DNA from 3 places in the Streptomyces sp. NPDC005866 genome. Region 1 is predicted to be linked to each of the others. Evidence: riboswitches for the same ligand, from Rfam matches in the RefSeq annotation. Region 1 holds a riboswitch; each other region holds the start of a gene.
What was found. Region 1 has a riboswitch for thiamine pyrophosphate ahead of ABZ396_RS36160 (thiamine ABC transporter substrate-binding protein). Riboswitches for the same ligand answer to the same signal wherever they lie in the genome.

Region 1 (10,311 bases):
AGGTGGCACAGGCAGCGGCCGCCGGGGACATCCCCTCCGGGGGAGGCACGCCGCAAGGGCCGGCGAGCGAGACCCCCCTCCCCGCCCCGGCGGACGCTTCCGGGCTGATCGGGGTCGCGAAATCCCCCACCGGCCTCCCGTGGGGCATCGCCGTCCTCGCGGCGGGCCTGGCCGTCGAGTCGTACGCCGGCACCACCGGAGCCACCCCCCGGACCACCCTCCCCGGCGGCCTGGCCGTAGGCCCCGTCGGCGTCCTCGCCGGCTGGTGCCTCACCGCCCTCGGCCTGGTCCTCGCCGGCCCCGGCCTCACCCACCTCTGCGGCCGCCTCCTCCAGACCGTCCGCCCCGGCGCCCTCCGCCTGCTGGCCGGCCGCGTCCTGATGGCGGAGGCCACCCGTATCGGCCGCCCCCTCGGCGTCGTCTGCGCGGTGGCGTCGGCGGCCTTCGCGACCATCACGCTCTATGACGACAGCGACATCCTCGCCTTCGGCCCGCTCACCACCCTCGGCGGTGTCGTGGTCGCCGGCTGCACGGTGGCCACTCTCCTGATCGCGGCCGTGGAGGCTCGCCAGTCCCGTGCCGAAACCACCGAGGCCCTGCTCCGCCTGGGCGCCCCGGCCACAATTCTGCGCAGCGCCGCGGCCCTGCGCACCGGCGCCCTGCTGGCCCTCTTCGTCCCCCTCACCCTGCTGGTCGCCGACCTCGCCGCGCTGCCACTCGCACCCTGAGAGGCCGTACGGAGATCACGGCAGAAAAGTCCCGGTCCACCGATGACTTTCGCGCCACCCCCCGGTCTGTCCCCCCGAACAGCTCGACACCCGAGGGAGAGACCCCCATGTACCAGCAGATGATCTTCGTGAACCTGGCCACCAACGACGTCGCCGCGTCGCGGAAGTTCTTCACGGAGCTCGGCTACTCGATCAACCCGCAGTTCAGCACCGACGACTGCTCCTGTGTCGTGATCAGCGACACGATCATCGCGATGCTCCTCAGCAAGCAGCGCTACGCCGACTTCACGAAGAAGGAGATCGCCGACTCGACGAAGACCAGCGAGGTGCTGATCTGTCTGAGCGCGGAGAGCCGCGAGAAGGTCGACGAGCTGGTGGAGAAGGCGGTCGCGGCCGGCGGCACCGCCGCCCCCGAGGTCCAGGACCAGGGCTTCATGTACGGCCGTTCCTTCGACGACCTCGACGGCCACACCTGGGAGATCACGTGGATGAACCCGGCGGCGGTCCAGGGCTGACCCGCCCGGCCCAGCCGGTCCCTTCCCCACCCATCCCTACGAACAGCTGTGCCAGCATGGGCGGGTGCATCCGACACCCGCCCAGCCGCACCCCGGCCAGCCGAACGCCGGCCGGCCGAACCGTGCCGCCCGCGACCGTGAGATCGAGTCCCTCGCCGAGTTCGACGAGGTCGTCGCCGAGCACGGCACCCTCGCCCAGTACCGCGTCCAGGCCGTCGACCTGACGGGCCGTACGGACGCCCTGCTCACCACCGACACCACGGGCGCCGTCTTCCTCGGCTGCCCGATGTCGGCCGAGGCCGCCGCCCGCGTCCGCGCCTCGGGCGCCCTGGTCTTCCCGCCCGTCCCGAACCTCCCCTTCGACCCCTACCGCGCCTTCGTCTATACGCCCGACGAGTTGTTCGACTCGCTCGGAGAGGGATACGAGGCGACCCCGGACGCCCGTTCGTACGCCTGGTTCCAGCGGACCAAGTCGGACGGCGACATATTCGCCTCGATGCTCCGCTCGGTCCACGACGACGCGGTCTCCGACGCGCTCGACGAACTCCTCGTCGGCGCCCGGGTGGTGGGCGTCATGGGCGGGCACGCGATGGCGCGCGGCACGGAGGCGTACGCCGGTGCCGCCCGGCTCGGCCGGGAGATCGCCCGCGACGGCTTCACGGTGGCGACCGGCGGCGGCCCGGGCGCGATGGAGGCGGCGAACCTGGGCGCGTACGCGGCACCCTTCGGCGACCGGATGCTGGAGGAAGCCCTTCGGCTCCTCGCCAAGGCGCCCTCGTTCCGGCCGTCGGTCACCGACTGGGCACGGGCCGCCTTCGAGGTCCGCGAGCGCTGGCCGGACGGCGGGCCCTCGGTCGGCATCCCCACCTGGTTCTACGGCCATGAGCCGCCGAACGCCTTCGCCGCGCACATCGCCAAGTACTTCGCGAACGCCACCCGCGAGGACGGCCTGCTGGCCCGCTCCAACGCCGGTGTGGTCTTCCTGCCGGGCGCCGCCGGGACCGTACAGGAGATCTTCGACAACGCGACGCCCAACTACTACGAGTCGCGGGGCGAGCCGACCCCGATGGTGCTCGTGGACGAGACGCACTGGAGCGAGAAGCTGCCGGCCTGGCAGCTGTTGACCTCGCTTGCCCGGGAGCGGTCCATGGCGTCCCGTATCGCCCTCGTTGACCGGATCGAGCAGGCTTCCGAGGCGCTGAAACGTCTCGGCAATTAATAAGAAGGCAAAGTCAACGGTCGTGGGCCGCATATGCATTGACACTACTTACGGAGCGCTTATAGACCTATGAGCCTCCTGGGGTTGCTGATGTCTCATCTCTCATTGCGTCAACTCCCCACAAACCCCCCCGCAGTTATGCACTCAGTAAGGACAAACGTGTCCATATCCCGCCGCAGTGCACGTCGTTCCGTGCGCATCCTGGGAGTTGCCGCCGCGTCGGCCGCGCTGGCGCTTGGCGCCTCCGGCACCGCCCTCGCGTGCAACATCAACGATTTCTCCGCCGAAGCCACCTGCGACGGCACCAACGGCGTCATCAATGTCAAGGACATCGACGCCTCCGGTACTTCGGCCACCATCACCGTCTTCCTCGAGAACCACGGTGCTGACGAGAAGCAGGTCGGCGAGGCCCAGACCGTCAAGGGCTCCAAGGAGGGCACGCCGGTCACCTTCTCCGAGCACTGGAAGCCGGACGCGGTGTACCGCGTCCACGTCAAGGTCGACAGCGGCAGCATCCACATCGACAGGGACATCACGCCCAACCTGACGACCCCGTCCACCGCCTGCCAGGCCGAGGAGAGCTCCAGCCCGTCGCCGTCGGCCACGCCGTCGCCGTCGGAGTCCGAGTCCACCCCGGCCGAGTCCGACTCCCCGACCCCGTCGGCCTCGGAGAGCAGCAGCACCGCCCCGGCGGGCACGTCGAGCAACGCCCCGTCCCCGGCGGTCGGTGATTCGAACCTCGCCGAGACCGGTGCCAACTCCAACACCGGTGTGATCGCCGGCATCGCGGCCGCGCTGGTCGTGGTCGGTGGCGGCGCCGTCTGGCTCGGTATGCGCCGTCGTGGGGCGCACAACAGCGGCAGCTGAACGCGCTTCCCCAAGTAACACCCAGTAACGCCAGCAATATCCAGTAACACCAGTACACCGTCGAGGCCCGTCCCCGTATCCCCGGGGGACGGGCCTCGTCCGTACCGGCGGAGACGTCGGTCCGGCAGGATCAGTCCAGTACGACGGTCTCCGCCGCGTCGAACTCGACGCCCACCGCGTCTCCGGCCTCCGGCGCCTCCCGCAGCGCACAGGCCGCCTCCAGCCGCGGGCCGTCCTGAGGCTGGAGGTGGACGGTGACATGGGTGCCCTGGAAGGTACGGGCGGTCACCGTGCAGGGCAGCCCCACGTCGGCCGCCACGAGCCGTACTCCCGCGGGCCGTACCAGCACAGTGCGCGGCCCCTGGGGCACGTTCCCGGGAACCGGCAGCTTCCCCCACGGCGTCACCGCGACCGATCCCTCGACGGTCGCCGGGACCACGTTGCCGAAGCCGAGGAAGCGCGCCACGAACTCGTCGGCCGGCCGCTGCCAGACATCGAGGGGCGTACCCGACTGGGCGATCCGCCCGTCCCGCATCACCACCACCCGGTCGGCCAGCGCGAAGGCCTCGCCCTGGTCGTGGGTCACCGCGAGCACGGTCGTACCCAACCGCCCGAACAACTCCCGTAGTTCGACCACCAGCCGCTCCCGCAGCGAGCGGTCCAGCTGTCCGAGCGGTTCGTCCAGCATCAGCAGCCGGGGCCGGGGCGCCAGCGCCCGCGCGAGCGCCACCCGCTGCTGCTCACCACCGGAGAGCCCGGCCACCGCCCGCCGAGCGGCCCCCGGCAGCCCGACCAGGTCCAGCAACTCACCGACCCTTTCGCCCTGTTGACCCTTGCCGACGCCACGCATCCGGAGCCCGAAGGCCACGTTCCCGCCCACGTCCCGCTGCGGGAACAGCTGATGGTCCTGGAACATCAGCCCGACCCCCCGCTGATGGGCCGGCACCCGCGCCTGGTCCCGTCCGTCGAGCAACACCCGCCCCGAGTCGAGCGGTTGCAGCCCCGCCACCACCCGCAGCAGCGTCGACTTGCCGCTACCGCTGGGCCCGAGCACGCACACCACCTCGTGCTCGGCGACCTGGAGGTCCACGGCGTCGAGCACGGGCCGCCCGCCGAACCGTACGGTGGCCTGCCCCAGTTCGAGAAGCGGCATCAGAACTCCCCCGTCCGGTCGGTCCGCAGCCGTTCCAGAACCAGCAGCGCCACCGCGCACACCACCATCAGAATCGTGGAAAGGGCCATCGCCTGGCCGTAGTTGAGATCACCGGGGCGGCTGAGCAGCCGGGCCACCGCCACCGGCAGGGTCGGATTGCCGGGCCGCGCGATGAACACGGTCGCCCCGAACTCCCCCAGCGAGACCGCGAAGGCGAAGCCCGCCGCGACCAGCAACGCCCGCCGCACCATCGGCAGATCGACCTCCCGCCACACCCGCCACGGCGAGGCCCCGAGCACGGCGGCCGCCTCCCGCAGCCGTTCGTCCACGGCACGCAGCACGGGCAGCATGGTCCGTACGACGAACGGCACCCCGACCAGCGCCTGCGCGAGCGGCACCAGGATCCAGGACTGCCGCAGATCCAGCGGCGGCCTGTCGAGCGCGATCAGGAACCCGAAGCCGACGGTCACCGCGGACACGCCGAGCGGCAGCATCAGCAGCGCGTCGAAGCCCCGTACCAGCCGCCCCGCGTCCCGCCGGGCCAGCGCGGCGGCGGCGAGCCCGCCGATCACCACGGCGATGGCCGTGGCGGCGACGGCGTACTGCAAGGAATTCACGACCGACTGGATCGGCGCGACCAGGAAGGTGCCCCCGTCGGCGTCGCCCAGCGCCCGGTAGTACCCGAACCCCCCGCCGAGGGACCGCCGTACCAGAACGGCCAGCGGCAGGACGAGGAGTACGGCGACGGTGGCGAGGACGCCGGCGAGGAGCGCCCACTGCCCGGCCCCGCGCGGCCGACGGGCGGTCGTCTCGGGGGCGACGAGACGCAGCGCGCTCTCCCGCCGCCGTATCGTCCACGCGTGCACGGCGAGGATCGAACCGACGGCGACGAACTGCACGATCGTGAGGACGGCGGCCGTGGAGAGGTCGAAGATCTCGGAGGTCTGCCGGTAGATCTCCACTTCGAGGGTGGAGAAGGTGGGCCCGCCGAGGATCTGCACCACCCCGAAGGAGGTGAAGGTGAACAGGAAGACCATCAGCGCGGCGGCGGCCACGGCGGGCGCCAGCGCGGGCAGGGTGACCTTCCGCCAGGCGCCCAGCGGGGAGGCACCCAGCATCCGCGCGGCCTCCTCCTGCCGCGGGTCCAGTTGGGACCACAGGCCGCCCACGGTCCGTACGACGACCGCGTAGTTGAAGAAGACATGGGCGAGCAGGATGGCCCAGACGGTGGTGTCCAGTCGTACGCCCCACAACGCGTCGAGCAGACCGCCGCGCCCGACGAGGGCTAGGAAGGCGGTCCCCACGACGACGGTCGGCAGCACGAACGGCACGGTGACAACGGCCCGAAGCACCTGCTTGCCCGGGAAGTCGAGGCGGGCGAAGGCATAGGCGGCGGGCAGCGCGACGAGGAGGGTGAGCGCGGTGGAGGCGAGCGCCTGCCAGGTGGTGAACCACAGCACGTGCCGGATGTCGGACTGGCCGGCGACGTCGGCGATCCGCCCGAACCGCCACACCCCGTCGACGTTCAGCCCGCGCGTGACGATCGCCGCGACCGGCCAGGCGAAGAAGACGGCGAAGAACGCGACGGGCACGAGCATCAGCCCGAGCCGCGCCGCCCTCCCGCGCCGGCCGGAGGCCGTCACTTCAGAACGAGTGACGTCCACGACTTGACCCACTGGTCACGGTTGGCGGCGATCTTGTCGGGCGCCATGGTCTCGGGGTTCTTGGCGGCGGGACCGTACTCGGTGAACTCGGCCGGCACGCCGGCCCCCTCCACCACCGGATAGACGAACATGTTCGACGGCATGTCCTCCTGGAACTCCTTGGAGACCAGGAAGTCGATGAGCGCCTTGCCGCCCTTGGTGTTCCCGGCGTTGCTCAGCAGCCCGGCGAACTCGATCTGCCGGAAGCAGGTGCCGGTCGCCACGCCGGTGGGCGCGGTGCTGGGCTTCGGGTCGGCGTAGATGACCTCGGCGGGCGGGGAGGAGGCGTACGACACGACGAGCGGCCGGTCGCCGCCCGCCTTCTTGCCGCCGGCCGAACCGGAGAACTCCTCGTTGTAGGCCTGCTCCCAGCCGTCGACGACCTTGACGCCGTTGTCCTTGAGCTTCTTCCAGTAGTCCTGCCAGCCGCTGTCCCCGTACCGGGCGGCGGAGCCGAGCAGGAAGCCGAGCCCCGGCGAGGAGGTGGACGCGTTCTCCGTGACGAGGAGGTTCTTGTACTGCGGCTTGACGAGGTCGGCGTAGGAAGTGGGGGGAGTCAGCTTGTGCTTGCCGAAGTAGGCCTTGTCGTAGTTGACGCAGATGTCGCCGTAGTCGATGGGCGTGACCCGGTGCTTGCCCGCGTCGAGTTGGTAGTCCTTGCCGACCTGGTCGAGGCCCTTGGCTTGGTACGGCTGGAAGAGACCGTTGTCGAGGGCGCGGGAGAGCAGGGTGTTGTCAACGCCGAAGAAGACGTCGCCCTGCGGGTTGTCCTTGGTCAGGATCGCCTTGTTGACGGCCTGCCCGGCGTCGCCGTCCTTGAGGACGTTCACCTTGTAGCCGGACTGCTTCTCGAAGTCCTGGAGCACGCTCTTGGAGACGGCCCATGAGTCGTGGCTGACCAGGGTGACGGTCTTGGAGGCCGCGGCGGAGCCGCCGTTCCCCGACCCGCACGCGGACAGCGTGACGAGGCCGAGCCCGACGGCCGCGGCCAAGAAGGTCTTGGTGTGCACTGGTGTTGTCCTCCTGGGATGGACCAGGAAGAGACGCGGCCCCGCCCGGTGGAACCACCCGGGCAGGGCGCAACAGCTTGAGTGATGACCGAACTTCCTACCCAGAATGACCTGGGCGAGGTTCAGAGGGTCTGCGGCCCGGTTGCCGCACTCTCAGCGCTGTGGCGCTCCCCTGTCGGAATATGAAGATGTCAGCGTATGCGGATGTGGGTGTATGACGATGTGGGTGTACGGCCCTCAGATTACCGCTCGGTGGCCGCGAGCTGACCACACGCCCCGTCGATCTCCTGCCCACGGGTGTCCCGAACGGTGACGGGCACACCGTGCGCGGCGATCGCCTCGACGAACGCCTTCTCGTCCTCGGGCCGCGAGGCGGTCCACTTCGAGCCCGGCGTCGGGTTCAGCGGGATGAGGTTGACGTGCACGGGCTTGCCCTTGAGCAGGCGGCCCAGCCGGTCACCGCGCCACGCCTGGTCGTTGATGTCCCGGATGAGGGCGTACTCGATGGACAGCCGGCGCCCGCTCTTCTCGACGTACTCGAACCCGGCGTCCAGCACCTCGCGCACCTTCCACCGGGTGTTGACCGGCACGAGGGTGTCACGCAGTTCGTCGTCGGGGGCGTGCAGGGAGATCGCGAGCCGGCACTTGAACCCTTCGTCGGCGAACCGGTGAATGGCGGGCACAAGCCCGACCGTCGACACGGTGATCCCGCGCTGCGAGAGTCCGAGCCCGTCCGGGGCGGGGTCGGTGAGGGCACGGATGGCGGTGACGACCCGCTTGTAGTTCGCGAGCGGCTCTCCCATCCCCATGAAGACGATGTTGGAGAGCCGGGCAGGACCGCCGGGCACGTCCCCGTCCCTGAGCGCCCGCATCCCGTCCACGATCTGGTGGACGATCTCCGCGGCGGACAGATTCCGGTCCAGGCCCGCCTGCCCGGTCGCGCAGAACGGGCAGTTCATCCCGCACCCCGCCTGTGAGCTGATGCACATGGTCACCCGGTCCGGGTAGCGCATCAGCACCGACTCGACGAGCGTGCCGTCGAACAGCCGCCACAGCGTCTTGCGGGTGGTGCCCTCGTCCGTCGACTGATGCCGTACGACGGTCATCAACTCGGGGAACAGCGCGTCCCGCAGCCGGTCCCGGGAGCCGGCCGGGATGTCCGTCCACTGCTCGGGGTCGTGCGCGTACCGCGCGAAATAGTGCTGCGAGAGCTGCTTGGCACGGAACGGCTTCTCACCGACCTCGGCCACGGCGTCCTTGCGCTCGGCGGGCGTGAGGTCAGCGAGATGCCGCGGCGGCTTCTTGGCTCCGCGCGGGGCGACGAAAGTGAGTTCTCCGGGTGCAGGCATAACCCTTCCAGTGTGGCAGATCAACTCCGGCGGCCCAGGCCAGAGCGGGGTGGGAGTGGTCACCCGTGGGCGGCCTCTGTCAGCTTTGGTCGGCATCGGACGGCCCAGGGACGGCCCGAGGGCGTGTGCTCTGCGATGGGATGATCTCTCCAGAGGGGTGCGAGTGGACAGGCTTGTACTGATGGAGTGGCTGGCCGAGCGCGGAGTCACAACCGTCTTCAAGGTCGACGGTGACCGCATGGTTGAGCGGAGGAGGCATGGATGGTCATCGTCAGCGGTGGGCCGCTTGGCGAGGACTCGTTCTTCCGTCCTGACCTGGCCACGGCAGACGCTTGCCTTGACTCGCTGCTCGCTCACCTGGAGGGCAAGGGTTGCTGTACTGCACGGCTGAGGATGGACTAGAAGGCGACGATTCCGACCGGTCCGTTGCCGACGCCGATGGGGCGCCCGATCACCCGGTTGTTTCTGGTGTTGATCACCGACACGGTGTCGTCGTCGACTTTGCTTGGTCCCCGCCTCAGGCCGGTGGGTTGAGGCTGGCGGCTCCCGGGCTTCCGGGTGTCGCGTCAGCGCCGTGATGGTTGCCGTTGACGTGAGCAACCTTCTTCAGGTACTTGACCGGGCTCAGCGTCGGCAGGCGTTGGATGACCACCATGGCTGCGTCGTCGCCCAGGCGCCCGCCGGCATGCGTGAGAACGTCGTCTCAGATGTGGTGCAGCAGTGCCTCGGGGCGAGCAACCATCACCGTTCCCGCTGACCACGACGCCCGGACCGATTGCCCGTTAGCGACCCACGCTCCTAGGTAGCCCAACTGGTGGGATGTAGCTGTGCCGATCAGCGGGCGACGCGCTCTTCCGTGCTTCCATCGCGTCAGGAGGCGTACCACATGGATGATGAGCGACAGCAGGACACCCGCCCCCGACTTGCCGCGTCCCGGCGCGGTGTGCTGGCCGCGGTAGCCCTTGCGCCGGCATTTACCGGTGTGCCAGCCCGGGCCCACGCCCTGTCCTTCGGACCTAAGGGCCGCGATCTGGTCGAACCGGTGATGACCAAGCTGGCGGACTGGGCGGACGTGGCTAAGACTCTTGGTCGCCCCGGTGACATGAGGCGGTTCTTATACCACACGGCCTTTCCGCGCCGAGACCTCACGGTCTTTTCCCAAGGCATCCTGATCAAGCCTGCCCTCGCCCTAGGCACGCACGTGTCCTTCGTCCGGTACGCAGACCACAGCGCGCTCATGATGGGGGACGTTGTGGTCACCGAGCGTGAACTGCAGCATTTCTGTGACGTCCTGCAGGGGCGGGGAATCATGCTGACCGCCATCCATAAGCACCTGCTAGCGCACAGTCCGGATGTCTGGTGGGTTCATCTGCATGCTCACGGCCACGATCAGGTCGCCGTTGCTCGCGGTCTGCGCGCGGCATTGGACTGCACTAGCACCCCGCCTGCCGAACCCATCACCCTCTCGCCGTCTGGCGACCTGGACACTGCCTCGATCGATGCCGCCATGGGCGTCAAGGGGGCTGCTAGCGGCGAGATCTACACGTGCACCTATGTCCGCCGTGAGACCATTGCCGACGGCGATTTGGCCTTGCCTCTGGGACTGGGCGCCACCACCTCCGTCAACCTTCAGCCGCTCGGCGGTGGAACGGCCGCGGTTAGCGGTGATCTGGTTATGATCGCCAACGAGGTCCAGCCCGTCCTCGTGGCCCTGCGGCGCGGCGGGGTCGAACTCGTTGAGGTGCATCACCACCACCTCAACGACGA
Region 2 (10,311 bases), on a different contig from region 1:
CATCGAGTGCAGGACATCGCATCGTGCGGCAGGCACGAGACCGACCGTACGTGCCGAAGCGCACGGGAAAGCAGAGGGCAGGGCAATGCGAGAGATCTTCACGGGTCTGCCGTGGTGGGTGAAGTGGATCGCGGTGCCGGTCATCGCGCTGGTGGTGTTCGGCGGCCTGATCGGCGCCATCGTCGGCTTCCTGGCCTATCTGCTCTTCAAGTTGCTGATCTTTGTGGCGCTGGTCGGGGGACTGATCTACATCGTGCGGAAGTTCATGGCGAGTTCCTCGTCCAAGAGCGACTGGTGAGAACCGTGGGAATCGGTGACCGGTAACAGGAATCGCCGGTTCCCTCGGGGGAGGGAAGTTTCCCGCACGGGCGGACCGGGAGCGGTGGCGGCCGGTTAGAGTCGCTGACCTCCTCGCGCTCCGGGAGTGACCCTTGGCCACGCTTGACGCCACCTCCGCACCCACGGAACACCCTTCACCCCCCACCCAACGCCGTTCCAGCACACCCCCCGTGCAGCGGCCGCCCGCGCCTCCCGATCCCGCACAGCCGCACTCGGCCACCCTCATCGGTTCCGTGCAGCGTGCGATGCGTCTGCTGGAATGCGTCGCCGGACACCAACACGGCGCCCCCGCCAAACAACTGGCCCGCGAGACCGGCCTCGCGCTGCCCACCGCCTACCACCTGCTGCGCACCCTGGTCCACGAGGGCTATCTGCGCCGCGACAAGGGGCTGTTCTTCCTCGGTGAAGCGGCGGAGCGGCTGAGCAGCAGCGGAGCGCAGCAGAAACGTCGCAGCGCGGTTGCCGACACCCTGGCCCACTGGCGGGATTCGATCGGTGCGCCGGTGTACTACGCGATGTACCGGGACGGCGAGATCGAGGTCATGTGCGTCTCCGACTCCCCGGGCACCCCGGCGGTCGAGGAGTGGGCCGACTTCCGCGAGACCGGGCACGCGCATGCCATCGGCCAGTGTCTGCTCTCCCAACTGGACGAGAGCACCCGCCGCGACCATCTCGACCGCTACCCCGTGCGGGCCCTCACCCCGTACACGGTCCGAGACGGCCATGCGCTATTGCGGCGGGTGGAGCGGACGCGACGCATGGAACCGGTGGTGGAGCGCCAGGAGTATGCGCTGGGGACGGTGTGCGCGGCGATCCCCATCACCGTCGGCACCACGGCCGCCACGATGGCCATCTCCCTCCCCCTCAACCAGGCCGACAGGCTGCTGCCCGCCGCGCGACGGCTTCAGGCCGAGGTAGGACGGCATCTGGGAGCACTGGCGATCTCTATCAGTATCTGAAAACTCACTCCTTGTGATCTCCCGTGCACGTTCAGCAAGATTTGACCACCATCAAAGGGGTAAAATCCCGGCCAGTCGGTGTCATATGACGGGGTAGTCGATGCGCGAGTCCGTACAAGCAGATGTCATGATGAGCTTCCTCGTCTCGGAGGAGCTCTCCTTCCGCATCCCCGTGGAGTTGCGCTACGAGACCTGTGATCCGTATGCCGTGCGGCTCACCTTCCATCTGCCCGGGGACGCGCCGGTGACGTGGGCTTTCGGCCGTGAGCTGCTGATCGACGGGGTGGGCCGGCCGTGCGGGGAGGGCGATGTGCACATCGCGCCCGCGGACGCCGAGGTGCTGGGCGAGGTGCTGATCCGGCTTCAGGTCGGCGGCGACCACGCGGTGTTCCGGTCCTCGGCGCCACCGCTGGTGGCCTTTCTCGACCGTACGGACAAGCTGGTGCCGCTCGGCCAGGAAGGCGCGCTCGCCGACTTCGACGCCCATCTCGACGAGGCCCTGGACCGCATCCTGGCCGAGGAACAGAGTGCAGGCTAAGCGTTACGGCACCGGGGCGCGAACCGATCCACCGCACCACGTGAGCACGCGCAGGAACGCTTCTGCGCGTCCCTGTGGCGACGCCACGAGCGGATGCCTTGAGCGTCCCCGGACGGGTGCCGAAACGCTTCTCCTCACCCGGCCGTCCTCGTGCGCCGCCCAGTGCCCCCTCACCGCTTCCGGCGTCGCCCTCGCCCGCCCCGCGCCGGGGCCTCCGCGGGCGCGACCGCCTCCTTGCGCTGCCGGTCGGCCGAGACCACCAGGGCCGCGAGCAGTGTGGTGACCGGCACCGAGGCGACCAGGCCGATCGAGCCGACCAGTGTGCGCACGATCTCCTCCGCCACCAGCTCACTGTTGGCGACCGTCGCCACGCTGCTCTGTGCGATGGAGAAGAGCAGCAGCAGCGGTAGCGCGGCGCCCGCGTAGGCCAGGACGAGGGTGTTGACGACGGAGGCGATGTGGTCGCGGCCGATACGGATGCCGGCCCGGTACAGCCCGCGCCAGCCCATCGTCGGGTTGGCCTCGTGCAGTTCCCAGACGGCCGAGGTCTGGGTCACCGTCACGTCGTCCAGGACACCCAGCGAACCGATGATGACGCCGGCCAGCAGCAGACCGCTCATGTCGATCGACGGGTACAGACCGTGGATCAGGCCGGTGTTGTCGTCGGTGTTGCCGGTGAGCGCGGCCCAGTTGATGAACTCCGAGCCGAGGACGCCGATCAGGCACAGCGAGACCAGCGTGCCGAGGACCGCCACCGATGTCCGCGCGGAGAGCCCGTGGCACATGTACAGGGCGATCAGCATGATGGCGCTCGCTCCGATCACCGCCACCAGCAGCGGGTTGGAGCCCTGCAGGATCGCCGGGAGGATGAACAGGGTCAGCACCAGGAAGCTGACGGCCAGCGCGACCAGCGCCATGACACCGCGCAGGCGGCCCACCACCACGACGGCGAGTGCGAAGATCCCGGCCAGCAGCGCCATCGGGAACTTCCGGTTCACATCGGTGACCGAGTACTGCAGGTCCCTGGGCGCCGAGGGCTCGTACGCGACCACGACCTTCTCGCCCTCGTGCAACTGGCGTGACTGGTCGGGCTGCACGATCTCGTTGAACGTACGGCCCTTGTCCTTGCCGGTGTCGACGCGGATCGTCGCCTTCTTGCAGGTGCCGTTCTCCTCCTGCTGGGCGGAGCTGCCCTCGGCGGTGGAGGTGTCACCGGTCGCGCTGTCCCCGGAGGCGTTGACCGACTTGCAGCTGACTGAGACGACCTTGGTGACCGTGGCCGCCTGTGTCTGGCGGTCGAAGCCGACGCCGGTGCGCTCGTGGGGCGGGGCACCGCCGGGCCACAGCACCACCAGGCCGGCCACGACCGCGGCGGTGAAGGGGATGAGGATCGCCGCGATGACCTTGCGCAGGTGCTTGGAGACGGGCGCGGCGGGTCCGTGGCTGTGGCTGTGCGAGTGACCGTGCCCGTCGCCTGCTCCGGAGCCGCCCTGGCCGGGCCCCTGACCGGGCGGGTGACCGTGGGCATGGCCGTCGTCATGGCTGAGGCCGTTTCCGTGGTCGTACTGACGGCCGCCCTGCCCGTGGTCGTGTCCGTCACCGGCACCGTGGCCCCCGTGGCCGGTTCCGCCGCCCTGTGTGGCGCCGTTGCCGCGCCTCGGCTCAGGGGGCGGATAAGGGTGCTGCTGTGTCGTGGTCACCGCCCGATCATCGCAAGAACGGCAGGGGCCCTCTGTTCACCGCGCCCGAATTGACGCTAGCGTGGAGGCACCTTTGCACACGCGGGAGCTCGGAGCACCGGGCTGAGAGGGCGCTGACCTCCGTATTCGCGATGTTTCACGTGGAACGAGTGATGTTTCACATGAAACGCCGCCCGACGGAATCCGCTGCGTCGACCGCCGAACCTGTTACCGGGTAATGCCGGCGTAGGGAGTAGGTCTCATGACCAACGAGGACGCACGCACGCCTGCCTTCGGCCAGGACGAACAGCCCGTTGCGGGCGAATCGCCCCAGGAGGCCGGGAAGTCCATCGGCTGGCACAAGGGGTATGTCGAGGGCTCGCGCCCCGACCTCCGGGTGCCGGTCCGTCAGGTGCATCTCACCAACGGGCAGTCGGTGTCGCTCTACGACACCTCCGGTCCGTACACCGATCCGCTCGTCGAGACCGATGTCCGCAGGGGCCTGCCGCCGCTGCGGGAGAACTGGATCATCGCCCGTGGTGACACCGCCGAGTACGCGGGCCGGCCCGTCCGTCCCGAGGACGACGGGATCAAGCACACGGCGCCGCGTGGCGGGCTGCGCAACCTGGACGCCGTCTTCCCGGGCCGCCCACGCCAGCCGCGCCGCAGCCGGGACGGCGAGACGGTCACTCAACTGGCGTATGCCCGCCGGGGTGAGGTCACCCCGGAGATGGAGTACGTGGCCATCCGCGAGAACGTCTCCCCCGAGGTCGTCCGTGAGGAGATCGCGGCGGGACGGGCCGTGCTGCCGGCCAACGTCAACCACCCGGAGATCGAGCCGATGATCATCGGCAAGCGGTTCCTGGTGAAGGTCAACGCCAACATCGGCAACTCCGCGGTGACCTCATCCATCGAGGAGGAGGTGGAGAAGATGACCTGGGCGACCCGCTGGGGCGCCGACACGGTCATGGATCTGTCCACCGGACGCAACATCCACACCACCCGCGAGTGGGTGCTGCGCAACTCCCCCGTCCCCATCGGCACAGTGCCGCTCTACCAGGCCCTGGAGAAGGTCGACGGCAGGGCAGAGGAGCTGACCTGGGAGATCTACAAGGACACGGTCCTCGAACAGGCCGAACAGGGCGTGGACTACATGACCGTCCACGCGGGCGTGCGCCTGCCGTATGTGCCGCTCACCGCCAACCGCAAGACCGGCATCGTCTCGCGCGGCGGCTCGATCATGGCGGCCTGGTGCCTCGCACACCACAAGGAATCGTTCCTGTACGAGAACTTCGAGGAACTCTGCGAGATCCTCGCCGCCTACGACGTCACGTACTCGCTGGGCGACGGCCTGCGCCCCGGCTCCATCGCGGACGCCAACGACGAGGCGCAGTTCGCGGAACTGCGCACGCTAGGGGAACTCAACCGGATCGCCAAGCGTTTCGACGTACAGACCATGATCGAAGGCCCGGGCCACGTCCCGATGCACAAGATCAAGGAGAACATCGACCTTCAGCAGGAGATCTGCGATGAAGCTCCGTTCTATACGCTCGGCCCGCTGACCACGGACGTCGCACCGGCGTACGACCACATCACCTCCGGTATCGGCGCCGCGATGATCGCCTGGTGGGGCACGGCAATGCTCTGCTACGTCACCCCCAAGGAGCACTTGGGCCTGCCCAACCGGGACGACGTGAAGACCGGCGTGATCACCTACAAGATCGCCGCCCACGCGGCCGACCTCGCCAAGGGCCACCCGGGCGCGCAGGAGTGGGACGACGCGCTGTCCGACGCCCGCTTCGAGTTCCGGTGGGAGGACCAGTTCAACCTCGCCCTGGACCCGGACACGGCCCGCGAGTTCCACGACGAGACGCTTCCGGCGGGGCCGGCGAAGACGGCCCACTTCTGCTCGATGTGCGGGCCGAAGTTCTGCTCGATGAAGATCAGCCAAAGCATCACAGAGCGGTTCGGTGGTGCTGCGGCCGAGGGGGCGTCACCCGAGGAGGTCGCGGAGGGGATGCTCCAGAAGTCGAAGGAGTTCGCGGCCTCGGGCAACCGGGTGTATCTGCCGCTGGCGGAATAGTCGTTGCCGCACGGAACGACCCGCGCGTAGTGGACTCGTGGGTTCGGTGCGCCGGGCGCCATCTGGTCGCTCTTTCCTGGCAGGCTCCGCGCCGGGGTGAAGGAAACCTCGGCGCGGCCGCTGCGGCATCAGACGTTGGCGTAGCCGGGGATGGCGGCCTTGATGCGATCGAGTTCGCGTGCGTCGGAGATGCCCTGGAAGTCGTGGCGGGGGGTGTAGGGCGCCTCCAGGCGGCGGGCCTCCTCGTCGGTGATGTCGAGGTCGAGCGAGGCGACGGCGTCGTCGATCTGCTGCGTCGTGCGGGCGCCGACGATGGGGGCCGCGACGACGGGGTTGCGGCGCAGCCAGGCCAGGGCGACCTGGGCGCGGGTGACGCCGCGGGCCTCGGCGACGGCGCCGATCTCGTCGATGATCTGCCGGTCGCTTTCGGTGTTGGTGTAGAGCGTGTCGGCGTAGGCGCCGTCGGTCGCGGAGCGCTCGCCGGCGTTCGCCTGGTCGAAGGGGCGGGCGAGGCGGCCGCGGGCGAGAGGGCTCCAGATCATGGTGGCGATGCCCTCGTCGGCGCAGAGCGGGAGCATTTCACGCTCCTCCTCGCGGGCGAGCAGGTTGTAGTGGTCCTGCAGGGTGACGAACCGGGCCCAGCCGTGGCGCTCCTGGAGGTGGAGAACCTTGGCGAACTGCCAGGCGTGCATGGAGGACGCGCCGATGTAGCGGGCCTTGCCGGACGTCACCACGTCGTGCAGGGCTTGAAGGGTCTCCTCCAGCGGCGTGTCGTTGTCGAGGCGGTGGATCATGAGGATGTCGACGTGGTCGGTGCCCAGGCGGCGCAGGCTGTGATCGATCTCGCTCATGATCGCCTTGCGGGACAGGCCGCCGCCGTTGGGGCTGCCAGGGCGCATGACGTGGCGGATCTTGGTGGTGATGACTACGTCCTCGCGGTTCGCGAAGTCCTTCAGGGCGCGGCCGAGGATCTCCTCGCTCGAGCCGTAGGAGTAGAGGTTGGCGGTGTCGAAGAAGTTGATGCCCGATTCGAGGGCGTGCTTGATCAGGGGCCGGCTGGTCTCCTCGTCCAGAGACCAGACGGGGTGGCCGCGGCCGGGCTCGCCGTAGGTCATGGCGCCGATGGCGACAGGAGAGACGTCGAGGCCGGTGCTGCCGAGCTTGATGTAACGCACGAAGGGACTCCTACAATGGGAACGAGAACAAGCGGAGAGCTCTCCGTTTGACCTTTGTGACATTAGCGGAGAGCTCTCCGGTTCGCAATCGGACGACCGCACGCACGCCAGGAGGACCCATGCCCGACGCCGCGCCGCAGCGCTCCGATGCCCTGAAGAACCGGGAGGCGATCCTCCAGGTCGCCCACGACGTGCTCGCCGAGTCCGCCAACGCCTCGCTCAACTCGATCGCCAAGCGCGCGGGCGTCGGCCCCGGCACGCTGTACCGGCACTTCCCCACCCGTGAGGCGCTGATCCTGGAGGTCTACCGACACGATGTGGACCGCCTCGTCGACTCGGTGCCGGACGTCCTGGCCGGCCACGCCCCGCTGGACGCGCTACGGCAGTGGTTCACCAGCCTCGCTGCCTACGTACGCCTCAAGCACGGCCTCGGCGACGCGCTGAACACCGCCGCCGCACAAGAGGTCGTCAGCACGACGTCCGTTTCCGTCACTGCCGCCGTCGGCCGGCTCCTCGGCGCATGCGAACGCGCCGGCGAGGTGCGCCCTGGCCTCGACCCCGGCGACGTCATCATGCTCATGAGCTGCCTGTGGCGTACCCCCGAAGGCCCCGATGGCGCCGCCCAGGCCGACCGCCTGCTGGAACTGGCGATCGACGGCTTCCGGCCGTAAGCCGTCCGCGCGCGGTGCTCCGGTTAGGGCAGCCGGAGACCTGACGTCACCGTCTGCCCCGGTCGCAGTGCGGGGGCGGCGGTGAGCGGGGCTGCCATCGATCGTTTCCCCGCCCGAGGCGTGGTACCCCGAGGGCGTCCTACCATTTCCTGTGGTTTTCGGGTCGGGCAGACGCTACGTCGGCGGCATCGACGAGCAGCAACTGCTGGAGGAACCGCACGTGGTCTCCAGGGCGACAGGGTGCTGCACCTGAGGTTCAAGGTACGCGGCCAGATCTCTGACGACTGAGGTCACGGCAGTCGACACACAATGCGCCCACGTGATCAACGTCGCCGCATCTACATTGAGACTGACAGTCGGCGTTGGCGGGTTGGTCCGAGGCGTGCCCGACAGCCGAACCTCACTGGTCCATCAAGGAGTTCAGATGCGCCTGAGCAAGCGTGCGGTTGCCGCCGTGTTCGTGGCCGCCGCAGCCTTCACCGCCGTCGCGCCCCAGGCCATGGCCGCCCCCATGCCCTGGGAGACCAGCAAGACCCCCGCGGTCACCACTCACCAAACCACCTCCGCGGTGGCCGGCAAGAGCGGCACGGTCACCGTGCTGTGCGTTGGCGGCTGCTACCAGTAGACGGCCGCGCGCAGCGATCACCCCGTGCCGCCGGCGGACGTGCCGGTGACTCCCGGAGTCGCGTGCACCGGGTACGGCGTTGAAGTCGGGAGCGTGCGGCGGCAGTTGGTAAACGGTCAGCCGTAACCGGGCGGCGATCGGCTCACGCACGGTGCGGCTGACGTGCGTGTTCAAGTTGCCGCATGCCAAAACGACGGAGCCGCCGAGCTGCTGGCGTGGGTGTCCGGCTTGCGCCCCCGGCCGGGGGCGCAAGCCGGGTTATTCCGGCTGGTGTTCCGGGCCTCCGAAGTCCGGGCTGCTGTAGTCCGGGCTGGTGAAACTCGGCCGGGGGGCGGGTGCGGTGCCGTCGTCGGTGCTGAAACCAGGGCGGTCGTAACCGAGGCGCGGCATCCGGTTGCCCGGGCCCGACGGGGTCGTACGGCGCAGTCCGGCCGTGCCGGGTTCGGTGGCCAGCGCTTCCCGCAGGAAGGGCAGGATGCCGCGTTCCAGCAGGGCGCCCCGCCAGGCATCCCTGGCCTTGGCCACCTCCCCACCGGGTTCGCCGTAGGCTCCGGCCTCCAGCGAGGGACTGTTGCGCAGAGCGGTGAGCAGCAGTCCCGCGCCGGCCATGATGATGGCGGCCGCGGTCAGGACGCCGAACACCCAGCCGGCGGTGAGCATGGTCTGGGCGAACGCCGGGGCCGGATCCAGCATTTTCAGGACGTAGCCGACGAGCAGGAAGATCGCGGCGGCGGTGCCGGCGAGCACGGGTGCCAGGACCAGGGCGAGGGCGAAACCTCCGGCGCCCGTGGTCTCGGCGGCCTCGCCGAGGGTGGTGGCGAGCCCCGTCGCACCGCCCGTGGCCGACTCCGCGGAGCCGGATTCCTGGACGGTGGCCGGGGTGGACCGCGCCGGATTGCGCAGTTCCTCGCGGACCTTCACATAGTGCTGGTACTCGGTCGCCGCGGCCGCCGTTATCAGTGCGGAGGCGTTGAGCGCCATGGTGCGCAGCTGTTCGGTGTTCAAACGCCGGCCTGTACCGGCCAGTTCGGGACGGGAAGGGGCGGAGCGCAGCGCCTCATCGAGGATCCGCTCGTATTCCTGGCGGTCCTCGCTGTGCAGGTGCTGCGGAACGCTGTTCATGTGCATCCCCCGATGCTCCGTAGGGCTTGGGGCTCGCACGCCGGCGAGCCGTCGGGCAGAAACGGAGGGGAGCCTGCTACGGATAAACCGATGGTAGAGCCGTTAAGGCACGCGGTGACAGGGGGTTGCCGGAAATTGGGGATGGCCCGCGTGTGACATCGGGGGACAGAAGCGCGTGCCGAACGCTCAGACCTCCAGCGGAAGTTGCCTAACCAGCAGCTTTCCGGCCATGGTCACTCCGCCGTCCATGGCGATGGCGAGCCCGTCCGCGTAGACGTGCGGCCCCTCCACAACGGGGCCGGTGCTCTCTTCGCCGTCCTCGGAGCCGACTTCCCCCAGCAGATAGGGAATCGGGCTGTGCCCGTGAACGATGCGGGTGCCGCCGTACGTATCGAGAAGGGAACGGACGGCGTCTGCACCTCCCTCGTCGCGGAAGGAGAACCGCTTGGTGAACTTACGGAACAGATCCCAGACCTCGTCCGCGTCGTTGCGGGTGATGGTCTCGCGGACCGTGTCGTTGACCGCCTCGATCGAGTCGCCGTAGTCGAGGTAGGCGGTGGTGTCGGAGTGGACCAGCAGATAGCCGTCGACCTCCTCGACCGCGTCCAGGCGGGCCATCCACTGGAGGTGGTGGTCCTGGAGCCGGTCCATGTCGCTCTTCTGCCCGCCGTTGAGCAGCCAGGCCGCCTGGAAGGTGGCGGTGCCCGCGCCGGAGTTGACGGGGGTGTCGCCGAACCGCTTGGCGCCGAGCAGCAGCAGCTCGTGGTTGCCCATGAGGGCCTTGCAGTAGCCGCCGGCCGCGGCTGCTTCGGCGGACAGCCGCATCACCAGGTCGATGACGCCGATGCCGTCCGGGCCTCGGTCGGTGAAGTCGCCGAGGAACCACAGCCGGGCGGTGCCCGCACACCAGTGCCCGTCCGCGTCGACCAGGCCCTGCTCCCGCAGCGCGGCCATCAGGTCGTCGAAGTATCCGTGCACGTCCCCGACGACGTACAGCGGGCCGGGACCGGCCGCGAGCTGGGCGGCCGGGGCGACGGCCGGGTCGACGGGCATCTGGAGCGTGTCGCCGCGGTTGATGACGGGCAGGTCACGCTGGGTGGGCGTGTACCCCTCGGGAGGT
Region 3 (10,311 bases), on a different contig from region 1:
TCAGCGGCCGCGTCCCCCGCGGGCCGCCGTCGGACCGGCGCCTTCCGTGCACCCCCGTGTTCCCCCGGTTTCCCGTTGTTCCCCCGGGTCCCCTCTCCCCCGTGTCCCGCTTCCGCCGACGAGTCGGCGGAAGGAGAGGTCAAGGGCGCCCTCGCCGTTCCGCCGCCCCGTGTCGGCGGTACCGGACCTGGCGTCCCTTTCCGTGTCTCCACTGTGTCGTTCGCGCAGGTCGCGGCCCATCCGCGCGCGTACTCAACTCGCTCTCTAGGTACGCGTACTCACCTCTGGGCGCTCAGGCCCAGGACGCGCGGCCGCCGACTGGTTACGATCGCGTCCGTGTCGGTACTCCCCTTGGTCTTCACCAGCGGCTGGGCCAGCGGAATCAACGCCTATGCGGTGGTGCTGCTGCTCGGCCTCTTCGGCGCGACGGGCGTGAGCGACGACGTCCCCGAGACGCTGCAGCGCCCCGAGGTGCTGATCGTCGCGGGCGTGCTGTTCCTGTGCGAGGCGGTCGCCGACAAGATCCCGTACGTCGACTCGGTGTGGGACTCCGTGCACACGGTGATCCGGCCGGTGGCGGGCGCCTGGGTCGGGGCGCTGCTCGCCGGGCACAGCGGCTCTGTGTCGGACGTGGCGGCGGGGCTGATCGGGGGTTCGACGGCGCTGGCCAGCCACACGGTCAAGGCCGGGACCCGGATGGCGGTCAACACCTCACCGGAGCCGTTCAGCAACATCGTGCTGAGCTTCGCCGAGGATCTCGGGGTCGGCGCGATCGTGTCGTTCGCGATGTTCCACCCGCTGGCGGCGGCGATCATCGCGGCGGTGCTGCTGGCCACCGGTCTGATCCTGCTGGTCTTCCTGATCTCCCGGATCCGCCGCTTCCGGCGCCGCCGCGCCCAGCGCCGGGAGGAACGGCGGCTCGCGGCCCAGGTGGGCAGACCACCGGACTGACGGCCCACCGAGCGGGGTTGTCAGTGGCGGTCGATAAAGTCGCGGGCATGGGACGGATTGCGGTGATCGGCGCCGGGATGGGCGCCATGGCGGCGGCCGCCCGGCTGGCCGTCGCGGGCCACCGGGTGACGGTGTACGAGCGTACGGAGACGTACGGCGGCGGGGTGCGCCGGTTCGAGCGCGACGGGTTCGCCTTCGACACCGGCCCTGGTCTGCTGCCGCTGCCCGCCGTCTACCGCGATCTGTTCGTCAAGACCGGCAAGCAGCCGCTGGAGGACCAGGTCGAGCTGGTCCAGGTCGACCCGTCGGCCCGGCATGTCTTCGCGGACGGCACCCACGTCGCGCTGCCGAACGCCTCCCGCGCGGGCGTCGTCACCGCCCTGGACGAGGCCCTCGGGGCGGGCGCCGGACAGCGCTGGGGCGACTTCCTGGTGCGGGCCCGGGAGGCCTGGGACCGCACCAGGCGCCCGCTCCTGGAGGAGCCGCTGTGGCCGAACTGGCCCGTGCTGGCCGAGCGCGAGCCCTATCCGTCCGTGCCGCACAAGAAGCTGCTGCGCACGCGCCGGGCGACCACGCTCGCCGAGATCGGCGCCTGGGAGTTGCGCGACGAGCGGCTCGCCGCCCTCCTGAACAGCCACGCGCTCGCGTACGGCCTCGACCCCCGTGACACTCCGGCGAGCGCGGCCGTGCTGCCGTACCTGGAGCACGCCTTCGGCACCTGGTATGTGCGCGGCGGCATGAGGGAGTTGGCGCGCGCGGTGTACGAGCGGTGCGTGAAGCGCCGGGTCGAGTTCGTCTTCGGCGCGGAGGTCACCGGGGTCCTGGAGAAGGACGGCCGGGCGGCGGGGGTGGAGCTGGCCGGCGACGGGGTGGCCGACGCCGATTTCGTGGTGGCGGGCATGGCGCCGGAGGCACTCGGCCGGCCCGCGGTACGGACCGGTGCCGGTCCCGCGCCCCGGCAGGGGCTGCCGAGCCGGCTGACGGTGCTGCTGGCGCTGCGGGGCGGGCGGCCGGAGGGGACCGCTCACCGGACCGTGGTGCACGCGGCGGACCGTGCCGCGGAGCTGGACGGCCTCTTCGGCTCGGCGCCTGCCCTGCCCGGGACGGTGACGGTCCTGCGGCCCGACGACCCGGCCCTGGTCCCGGACGCGGGTCACGAGGCGGTCGCGCTGGTCGCGACGGTGCCCGCCGGGAGCGGCGGTCCCGGCTGGGCCGAGCACATGATCACCGTCGCCGAGCGTGCCGTACCCGGGCTGCGGGACCGGGTCCTGTGGCAGGAGGTGCGCAGTCCGGCGGACATCGCGGCGGAGACCGGCGCGGCCGGCGGGGCGGTCCCGCCCCCGGCGCTGGCGGCCGGCGCCGGAGGGCTGCTCCATCCGGCCAACACCACTGATCTGTCAGGCCTGTTCACGGTGGGTGGCTGGTCGCACCCCGGCGGCGGACTGCCGCACGCCGGTATGTCGGGGGCGCTGGTGGCCGGACTGATCGTGGAGGGACCGGAGTTCCGCGGCTCCCAGTGAGGCGCGGCCGACGCCTCAAAAACGTCAGCGTCAGAAACGGCAGAGTCAGAAACGGTACTGCTCGTCGTACCCGGTGCCGTGCTGGCCCTGCTGCTGGTCCTGCTGCTGGCCCTGCCCGTCGCCCTGGTAGGGGTACGGCTGCTCCTGCGGGAGTTCGCCGCCGTAGGTCTCGTCGGCGCGCTGCTGCGGGACCCAGACACCGCCCGACGGGGTCTCGCCGTAGCCGCCGGTGCCGTACTGGTCCTGGGCGTAGCCCTGCTGGTCGTACTGCTGGGTGCCGTAGGACTGGTCGTAGCCGGCGCCGCCGTAGGTCTGGTTGCCGATGTACGGGTCGGAGTAGTTGGCGTACTGCTGCTGGCCGTTGACGTCGTAGCCGTACTGCTGCTGGCCGTAGCCGGAGTAGTCGTAGGCGTAGTTCTGGTCGGTGCCCTGGGCGGCGTACGCCTGGTCCTGGCCGGCGGTCGCGTAGGCGGGGTCGCCGGTGGTGGCGTAGCCGGACTCGCCGTATATGCCGTAGGAGCCGGTATCGTCGGGCATCGGCTGCGGCTCGTACACCGCCGTGGACTCGGCGGCGGTCGGCTCGCTGGCGCGGGCCGGGGAGAAGACGTCGTCGCGGTCGTAGTCGTCGCCGCCGTAGGTCGGGTTGCCGCCCGTGGCGTAGGCGGCCTGCTGGTCGGCGTACCCGGTGTCGGCCGGGTCCGGGTCGGTGGCCTCCAGGTCCGCGTCCGGCTCGCCGCGGCGGCGCTTGCTCGGGCCGCCGTCCTCGTCGTCCGCGCCGGGACGCTTGACCGCCCAGCCGGCCTCGAAGCCGCGGCGGAAGGAGAGTGTGACGTAGGTCTGCCCGACCGCGAACGCGATCGCGCCCAGACCGATGACGATCACCGACGGGATCAGGACACCGAACACGACCCCGAGGAAGCCGGCGAAGGCGAGCAGGCGCCAGCGCAGCCGCGCCTTGTACTGCAGCAGGACCTCGCCCAGCAACCACAGCGCGACGATGCCGAACGCTACGTAGAGGACCGTCCAGCCCATGTACGCCCCTCTCCCAGTTACCGCTACGCAGTGTGTCCTACTCCGGTGCGGCCGGTCTAGGCCCGCGGGGGATGGTGCAGGCCCAGGTTCTCGTAGATCTCCAGCGTCGCCGTGGAGCTGTTCAGCGTGATGAAGTGCAGTCCGGGGACGCCCTCGGCCAGCAGCCGTGCGCAGAACTCCGTGGCGAATTCGATACCGATGGAGCGTACCGCCGCGGGATCGTCCTTGGCTGTGAGGATCCGCTCTTTCAGGGCGTCCGGGAAGGCCGCGTTGCTGAGTTTGGGCAACCGTTCCAGCATCTTCACGCTGGTGACCGGCAGGATTTCCGGAATCACCGGAGTCTCGCAGCCGGCCGTGACAACCCGGTCCCGAAGGCGAAGATACGACTCGGGCTGGAAGAACATCTGCGTGATGGCGTAGTCGGCGCCCGCGCGGCACTTGTCGACGAAGTGCCGGACGTCGGCGTCCCAGTCGCTGGAGCGCGGATGCATCTCCGGGAAGGCGGCTACGCCCACGCAGAAGTCACCCGACTCCTTGATGAGCCGGACGAGTTCGGCCGCGTAGGTCAGCCCCCGCGGATGCGCCACCCACTCCCCCATCGGATCGCCGGGCGGGTCGCCACGCACCGCGAGCATGTTGCGGATCCCGGCGTCCGCGTACTGGCCGATGATGTTGCGCAGCTCGGCCAGCGAGTGGTCGACCGCGGTGAGGTGGGCGACCGGGGTGAGCGTGGTGTCGGCGACGATCTGCTGGGTCTCCCTGACCGTGCCCGCGCGGGTCGAGCCGCCGGCGCCGTAGGTCACGGAGACGAAGTCGGGGGCGACCGCCTCGACCCGCCGGAGCGCGTTCCACAGGTTCCGCTCGCCCTTCGGGGTTTTCGGCGCCGAGAACTCGAACGAGTACGTGGTCTTGCCGCTCGCGAGCATGTCACGCACGGTGCGTGCGCGGTCAGTCCTGGTGGATGCGGTTCCGAGGGCCATACTCGCAGGTTAGCCAGGGGCGGACGGTCACCCAACCGAACTCGGTGATTTGCCCGGATTGTCGGCCCCACGTCCGGATACTGGACAAGTATCCGGACGGTCATGTCGAAGAGCTACACGGACCGCAGTCGCTTCGCGAACTCGGCCGCCGCCGCGCCCGGGTCGTCGGCGTCGGTGAGCGCTCGGACGACTACCACCCGGCGGGCGCCCGCGTCCAGCACCTGGTCGAGGTTGCCCAGGTCGATGCCGCCGATGGCGAACCAGGGGCGGTCCGTGCCCAGGGCGGCGGTGTACCGCACCAGGTCGAGGCCGGGAGCGGGGCGGCCGGGCTTGGTGGGCGTGGGCCAGCAGGGGCCGGTGCAGAAGTAGTCCACGCCGTCCTGGACGGCGGCCGCGGCGGCCTCGGACCCGGCGTGCGTGGAGCGGCCGATCAGGACGTCCGGGCCGAGGATCGCGCGGGCGGCCGTGACGGGCAGGTCCCCCTGGCCGAGGTGGAGCACGTCGGCGCCGGCCGCGTGGGCCACGTCCGCGCGGTCGTTGACCGCGAGCAGCTTGCCGTGCCGGGCGCAGGCGTCGGCGAAGACCGCGAGGTACTCCAGCTCCTCGGCGGCCTCCATGCCCTTGTCGCGCAGCTGCACGATGTCGACACCGCCCGCCAGGACCGCGTCCAGGAACTCGGCGAGGTCGCCCCGCTCCTTGCGGGCGTCCGTGCAGAGGTAGAGACGGGCGTCGGCCAGCTGGGCGTGGGCGGTGTCGGTCATCGGTGTCCCCCGTGGTGTCGGTCCTGGTTGACTCAGACGGCGAGCGCCTGGGCGCGGCGCTTCACCTCCGTGCCGCGATTCTCGCTCAGGGCCTGCGCGGGGGTGCCGGGCAGGCTCGCGTCAGGTGTGAAGAGCCACTCCAGCATTTCTTCGTCCGTGAAGCCGTCGTCCCGCAGGAGCGTCAAGGTTCCGGACAGGCCCTTGACGACCTTGTCCCCGTCGATGAAGGCGGCGGGGACCTGTAGCGCGCGGTTCTCACCACGGCGAACGGCGATGAGCTGGCCCTCCTTGACCAGCTGCCGCACGCGCGTCACCTCGACGTCCAGCATCTCTGCGATGTCGGGGAGGGTGAGCCAGGCGGGGACGAGAGCATCGATCTTTGCGTCAATCTCGGTCACGGGATCCAGGGTAGGCGTTCCGCCAGGGGGGCCGCGATGGTAGTGCCGGGACGGGCGTCGTTCGGGTGCGGCCCTGTGGGGGCTGATCGCGCCCACCTGGCGGAGCCGCACATGTCATGGCCCCGCGCCCCTAGAGGGGCGCTGCAGTGGCGTTCTTCAAGGGGCGGGCGGGATCGGACAGGGCCTCGGCGTCCATTCGGGTGTTCGCCTCGATCAGGCGGCGGCCCTGGGCCAGATCACGCGGGCGGCCCACGGCCAGGAGAGCTACCAGGCGGTCCTCGCGGAGCCAGCACACCGTCCACGCGGGGCCGGACGGGTCACCGCGCCAGACCAGGCGGTCGGCCACGGGATGGTGGCCGGCGTACTGCACGAAACGGCCGAACTGCTCCGACCAGAAATACGGCACCGGGTCGTAGACCGCGCCGGACTCGCCGAGGATGTTGGCGGCCACCGTACGCGGGCCCTGCAGGGCGTTGTCCCAGTGGTGGACCAGGAGGCGCTCGCCGTAGCGGCCGGACGGGAAGGAGGCGCAGTCGCCGACCGCGTAGACGTCCGGGACGCCGGTACACAGCCGGTCGTCGGCGACCACTTCCCGGTGCGCGCCCAGTTCGATGCCGGAGCCGGCCAGCCAGGCGGTGGCGGGGCGGGCGCCGATCCCGACCACGACGGCGCCCGCGGGCACCCGCGAGCCGTCGTCGAGCACCACCGCGCCGGGTTCGACATGCGCCACGCGCGCGTGCGTGCGCAGTTCGGCGCCGCTGTCGGCGTACCAGGCGGTCATCGGCGCGGCCACCTCGGCGGGGAGCGCTCCCGCGAGCGGACGGTCGGCGGCCTCCACGACGGTCACCGCGCAGCCGGCCTCCCGGGCCGCGGTGGCGAACTCGGCGCCGATCCAGCCCGCGCCGACCACCACGACGTCGTGCTGCCGCGCGAGCACGGGCCGCAGTCGCTCGGCGTCGTCCAGGGTGCGCAGCAGATGGACGCCGGGCACGCCCTCGGTGCCGGGCAGCGTGATCGGCTCGGCACCGGTGGCGAGCACCAGGACGTCGTACGGCACCGGTCCGGCCTCGGTGTCCAGCTCACGGTCGGCGGGGCGCACGCCGAGGGCCTCACGGCCGAGCGTCAGTTCGATACCGAGCGCCTCGAAGTCGACCTCGAAGGCGGAGCCCTCAGCCTTGCCGAGCAGCACCGCCTTGGACAGCGGCGGCCGGTCGTACGGCTGATGCGGCTCGGCGCCGATCAGTGTGACGGTGCCGGCGAACCCCTGCTCGCGCAGGGCCACGGCGGTCTGCACCCCGGCCATGCCCGCGCCCACGACGACCACGCGTCGCGCCTGTGACGTGCCCCGTCGCTGCGTCTGCTCGCTCACCTGATCACCATAGTCAGGAACGATAGACAACTGACAAGGAGTCAGTCAGGGGGCGTGCTGAGTGACCTGTTCCACAACGCTCGTCCCGGCGCCGGGCTGCGACTCCCACTCCCAGGTCTCCTCCAGCCGTACCCGTCCGTCCGGCAACTCGACCACCGTCGACACACAGTGTCCGGACGAGGTGGTCCCGTCCCGCCTCAGCTGGACGTAGCGGAAGTCGAGCCGGTCCCCCGTCCGGGTGCCGACCAGATGTCCGCGCACGACGTCGCCGCCCGCGTAGTCGGCCCAGATCTCGCCGTCCTGCTCGTGGTAGGCGAACCGGGTGCCGATACCCACCTGACCTGGGGCCTGGTCCGCGACGGGGGCGAGTGTCAGACCGTCGAGCGAACTGGCCACGGAAGGAGGCTCCCTTACTGCGGAAAGCGGCACGGACTAGGGTGGCCAACGTACAAGCACTCGCGGGAGTCCGGACGCACCGGGCTGAGAGGGAGGCTGGCGGCCTCCGACCGTACGAACCTGATCCGGGTCATGCCGGCGAAGGGAGGGGCTGGACGCCCATGTCCACACGTATGTCCGACGTCCTCGTCATCGGGGGCGGAATCATCGGCCTGGTCACGGCCTGGCGGTCCGCGCAGCGCGGGCTCGCCACCGCCGTGGTGGACCCCGAGCCCGGCGGCGGGGCCGCGCAGGTCGCGGCGGGGATGCTGGCCGCGGTCACCGAACTGCACTACGGCGAGCAGACCCTGCTGGGGCTCAATCTGGCCTCCGCCCGCCGCTATCCCGACTTCGCCGCCGAGCTCACCGAGCTGACCGGCCATGACCTCGGCTACCGGCGCTGCGGCACGCTCGCGGTCGCGCTGGACGCCGACGACCGCGCAAACCTGCGTGAGCTGCACGCCCTCCAGCAGCAGTCGGGGCTGGACTCCGAGTGGCTGTCCGGGCGGGAGTGCCGGCGCCTGGAGCCGATGCTCGCGCCGGGCGTGCGCGGCGGGCTGCGGGTCGACGGCGACCACCAGATCGACCCGCGCCGGCTGGCGGCCGCGCTGGTGGCGGCGTGCGAGCGGGCCGGGGTGGTCTTCCACCGCGACTGGGCCGAGCGCCTGGAGGTGGTACGGGAGGGGGCGGCCGGTGCCGTCACGCGCGCGGGAGACCTGCTGGGCGCGGACCGGGTCGTGCTCGCCGCCGGCAGTCTGAGCGGGCGGCTGGCGGGCGTGCCCGAGGACGTGCTGCCACCGGTGCGGCCCGTGAAGGGGCAGGTGCTCCGGCTGACCGTGCCCGCGCGGTACGCGCCGTTCCTCAGCCGGACCGTAAGGGCCGTCGTGCGCGGCGGCCATCTCTACCTGGTGCCCCGGGAGAACGGCGAGCTGGTCGTCGGGGCGACGAGCGAGGAGCTGGGCTGGGACACGACGGTCACGGCGGGGGGTGTCTACGAGCTGCTGCGCGACGCGCACGAGTTGGTGCCCGGCATCACCGAGCTGCCGCTGACCGAGACCCGGGCCGGGCTGCGCCCCGGATCCCCCGACAACGCGCCGCTGCTCGGGCCGACCCGCCTCGACGGGCTGCTGCTGGCCACCGGGCACCACCGCAACGGGGTGCTGCTCACGCCGGTCACGGGAGACGTGATGGCGGAGCTGCTGGTCGGCGGTGAGCTGCCGGAGGAGGCCCGTCCGTTCTCGCCGAAGCGTTTCGGCCCCGTCCCTGGCGTACTCGTGGAGCAGACCGCATGAACATCTCCGTCAACGGGGAGCGCCGGGAGATCGAGCCGGGCATCGCTCTCGACACGCTCGTGAAGTCCCTCACGGCCGCGCCGTCCGGGGTGGCCGCGGCGGTCAACGAGACCGTCGTACCGCGTACGGAGTGGCCGACGACCGGGCTCGCCGAGGGTGACCGCGTGGAAGTCCTGACCGCCGTGCAGGGAGGCTGAGCCATGGCCGACGATCCGTTTGTCCTCGGGGGTACGACGTTCTCGTCCCGGCTGATCATGGGGACGGGGGGTGCGCCCAGCCTGGAGGTGCTGGAGCGGGCGCTCGTCGCGTCCGGGACCGAGCTGACGACCGTCGCGATGCGGCGGGTGGATCCGGGGGTACGGGGCTCCGTGCTGTCGGTCCTGGAGCGGCTGGGGATCCGGGTGCTGCCGAACACGGCGGGGTGCTTCACCGCCGGCGAGGCCGTGCTGACGGCCCGGCTGGCCCGGGAGGCGCTGGGAACCTCACTGATCAAGCTGGAGGTCATCGCCGACGAGCGGACGCTGCTGCCGGATCCGATCGAGCTGCTGGACGCGGCGGAGACGCTGGTAGACGACGGGTTCACGGTGCTGCCGTACACAAACGACGATCCTGTACTGGCCCGGAAGCTGGAGGACGTCGGGTGCGCCGCGGTGATGCCGCTGGGGTCGCCGATCGGGTCGGGGCTCGGGATCCGCAACCCGCACAACTTCCGGCTGATCGTCGAGCACGCGCGTGTGCCGGTGATCCTGGACGCGGGGGCCGGTACGGCGTCGGATGTGGCGCTGGCGATGGAGCTGGGGTGTGCGGGGGTGATGCTGGCGTCGGCGGTCACCCGGGCGCAGGATCCTGAGCGGATGGCGTTCGCCATGCGGGCCGGGGTGGAGGCGGGGAGGCTGGCCCGGCTGGCGGGGCGGATCCCGTTCCGGCACTTCGCGGAGGCGTCGTCCCCCACGGAGGGCCTGGCCGCCCTGGACCCCGAGCGCCCAGCGTTCTGAACGCCGGCCCATTCCCGCCCACTCTCCCACCCCAGGTGTGGGGGTGTGCGGGGGTGAGCGGTGCGTCACAGGTGCGCTGCAGTCGGGCGGGGAAAGCCGTCTCACCTGTGGGGCTGCAGTCGGGCTCGTACACTCGCTGGGTGGACACGACCCTTCAGGACCCTCTCGTCGGGCAGGTGCTCGACGGCCGATATCGCGTCGACGCGCGGATCGCCGTCGGCGGGATGGCCACGGTCTACCGGGCCGTGGACGTCCGGCTGGACCGGGTGCTCGCCCTGAAAGTGATGCATCCGGCACTCGCAGCCGACGGGGCGTTCGTCGACAGGTTCATCCGGGAGGCCAAGTCGGTCGCCCGGCTGGCCCACCCGAACGTCGTCCAGGTCTTCGATCAGGGGGCCGACAGGTCGTATGTGTATCTCGCGATGGAGTACGTCGCCGGGTGCACCCTCCGTGACGTGCTGCGCGAGCGCGGCGCGCTGCAGCCGCGGGCCGCGCTGGACATCCTGGAGCCCGTCCTGGCCGCGCTGGGCGCCGCGCACCGCGCCGGGTTCGTGCACCGGGACATGAAGCCCGAGAAC

Region 2: it holds a riboswitch for thiamine pyrophosphate, as region 1 does, so the genes downstream of both, thiC (phosphomethylpyrimidine synthase ThiC) here and ABZ396_RS36160 (thiamine ABC transporter substrate-binding protein) in region 1, are expected to answer to the same signal.
Region 3: it holds a riboswitch for thiamine pyrophosphate, as region 1 does, so the genes downstream of both, thiO (glycine oxidase ThiO) here and ABZ396_RS36160 (thiamine ABC transporter substrate-binding protein) in region 1, are expected to answer to the same signal.

Annotation. Positions count from the first base shown of each region.
Region 1 is NZ_JBEXWP010000034.1:50,591-60,901, reverse strand. It holds gene ABZ396_RS36190 (hypothetical protein) at 1-728, shown strand, start outside; gene ABZ396_RS36185 (VOC family protein) at 836-1,243, shown strand; gene ABZ396_RS36180 (LOG family protein) at 1,386-2,462, shown strand; gene ABZ396_RS36175 (LAETG motif-containing sortase-dependent surface protein) at 2,622-3,329, shown strand; gene ABZ396_RS36170 (ABC transporter ATP-binding protein) at 3,460-4,482, opposite strand; gene ABZ396_RS36165 (iron ABC transporter permease) at 4,482-6,080, opposite strand; gene ABZ396_RS36160 (thiamine ABC transporter substrate-binding protein) at 6,122-7,195, opposite strand; TPP riboswitch at 7,272-7,379, opposite strand; gene rlmN (23S rRNA (adenine(2503)-C(2))-methyltransferase RlmN) at 7,438-8,544, opposite strand; gene ABZ396_RS36150 (hypothetical protein) at 9,062-9,199, opposite strand; gene ABZ396_RS36145 (DUF1259 domain-containing protein) at 9,431-10,311, shown strand, end outside.
Region 2 is NZ_JBEXWP010000003.1:258,837-269,147, reverse strand. It holds gene ABZ396_RS06025 (DUF5326 family protein) at 86-298, shown strand; gene ABZ396_RS06020 (helix-turn-helix domain-containing protein) at 510-1,298, shown strand; gene ABZ396_RS06015 (SsgA family sporulation/cell division regulator) at 1,399-1,836, shown strand; gene ABZ396_RS06010 (YibE/F family protein) at 2,007-3,536, opposite strand; TPP riboswitch at 3,608-3,785, shown strand; gene thiC (phosphomethylpyrimidine synthase ThiC) at 3,778-5,598, shown strand; gene ABZ396_RS06000 (aldo/keto reductase) at 5,727-6,773, opposite strand; gene ABZ396_RS05995 (TetR/AcrR family transcriptional regulator) at 6,893-7,444, shown strand; gene ABZ396_RS05990 (hypothetical protein) at 7,869-8,069, shown strand; gene ABZ396_RS05985 (hypothetical protein) at 8,328-9,197, opposite strand; gene ABZ396_RS05980 (metallophosphoesterase) at 9,378-10,311, opposite strand, start outside.
Region 3 is NZ_JBEXWP010000005.1:8,903-19,213, reverse strand. It holds gene ABZ396_RS09065 (DUF4126 domain-containing protein) at 337-951, shown strand; gene ABZ396_RS09060 (NAD(P)/FAD-dependent oxidoreductase) at 999-2,471, shown strand; gene ABZ396_RS09055 (hypothetical protein) at 2,517-3,503, opposite strand; gene metF (methylenetetrahydrofolate reductase [NAD(P)H]) at 3,560-4,483, opposite strand; gene thiE (thiamine phosphate synthase) at 4,597-5,244, opposite strand; gene ABZ396_RS09040 (Rv2175c family DNA-binding protein) at 5,277-5,642, opposite strand; gene ABZ396_RS09035 (FAD-dependent oxidoreductase) at 5,773-7,011, opposite strand; gene ABZ396_RS09030 (hypothetical protein) at 7,057-7,407, opposite strand; TPP riboswitch at 7,460-7,571, shown strand; gene thiO (glycine oxidase ThiO) at 7,569-8,738, shown strand; gene thiS (sulfur carrier protein ThiS) at 8,735-8,935, shown strand; gene ABZ396_RS09015 (thiazole synthase) at 8,939-9,733, shown strand; gene pknB (Stk1 family PASTA domain-containing Ser/Thr kinase) at 9,874-10,311, shown strand, end outside.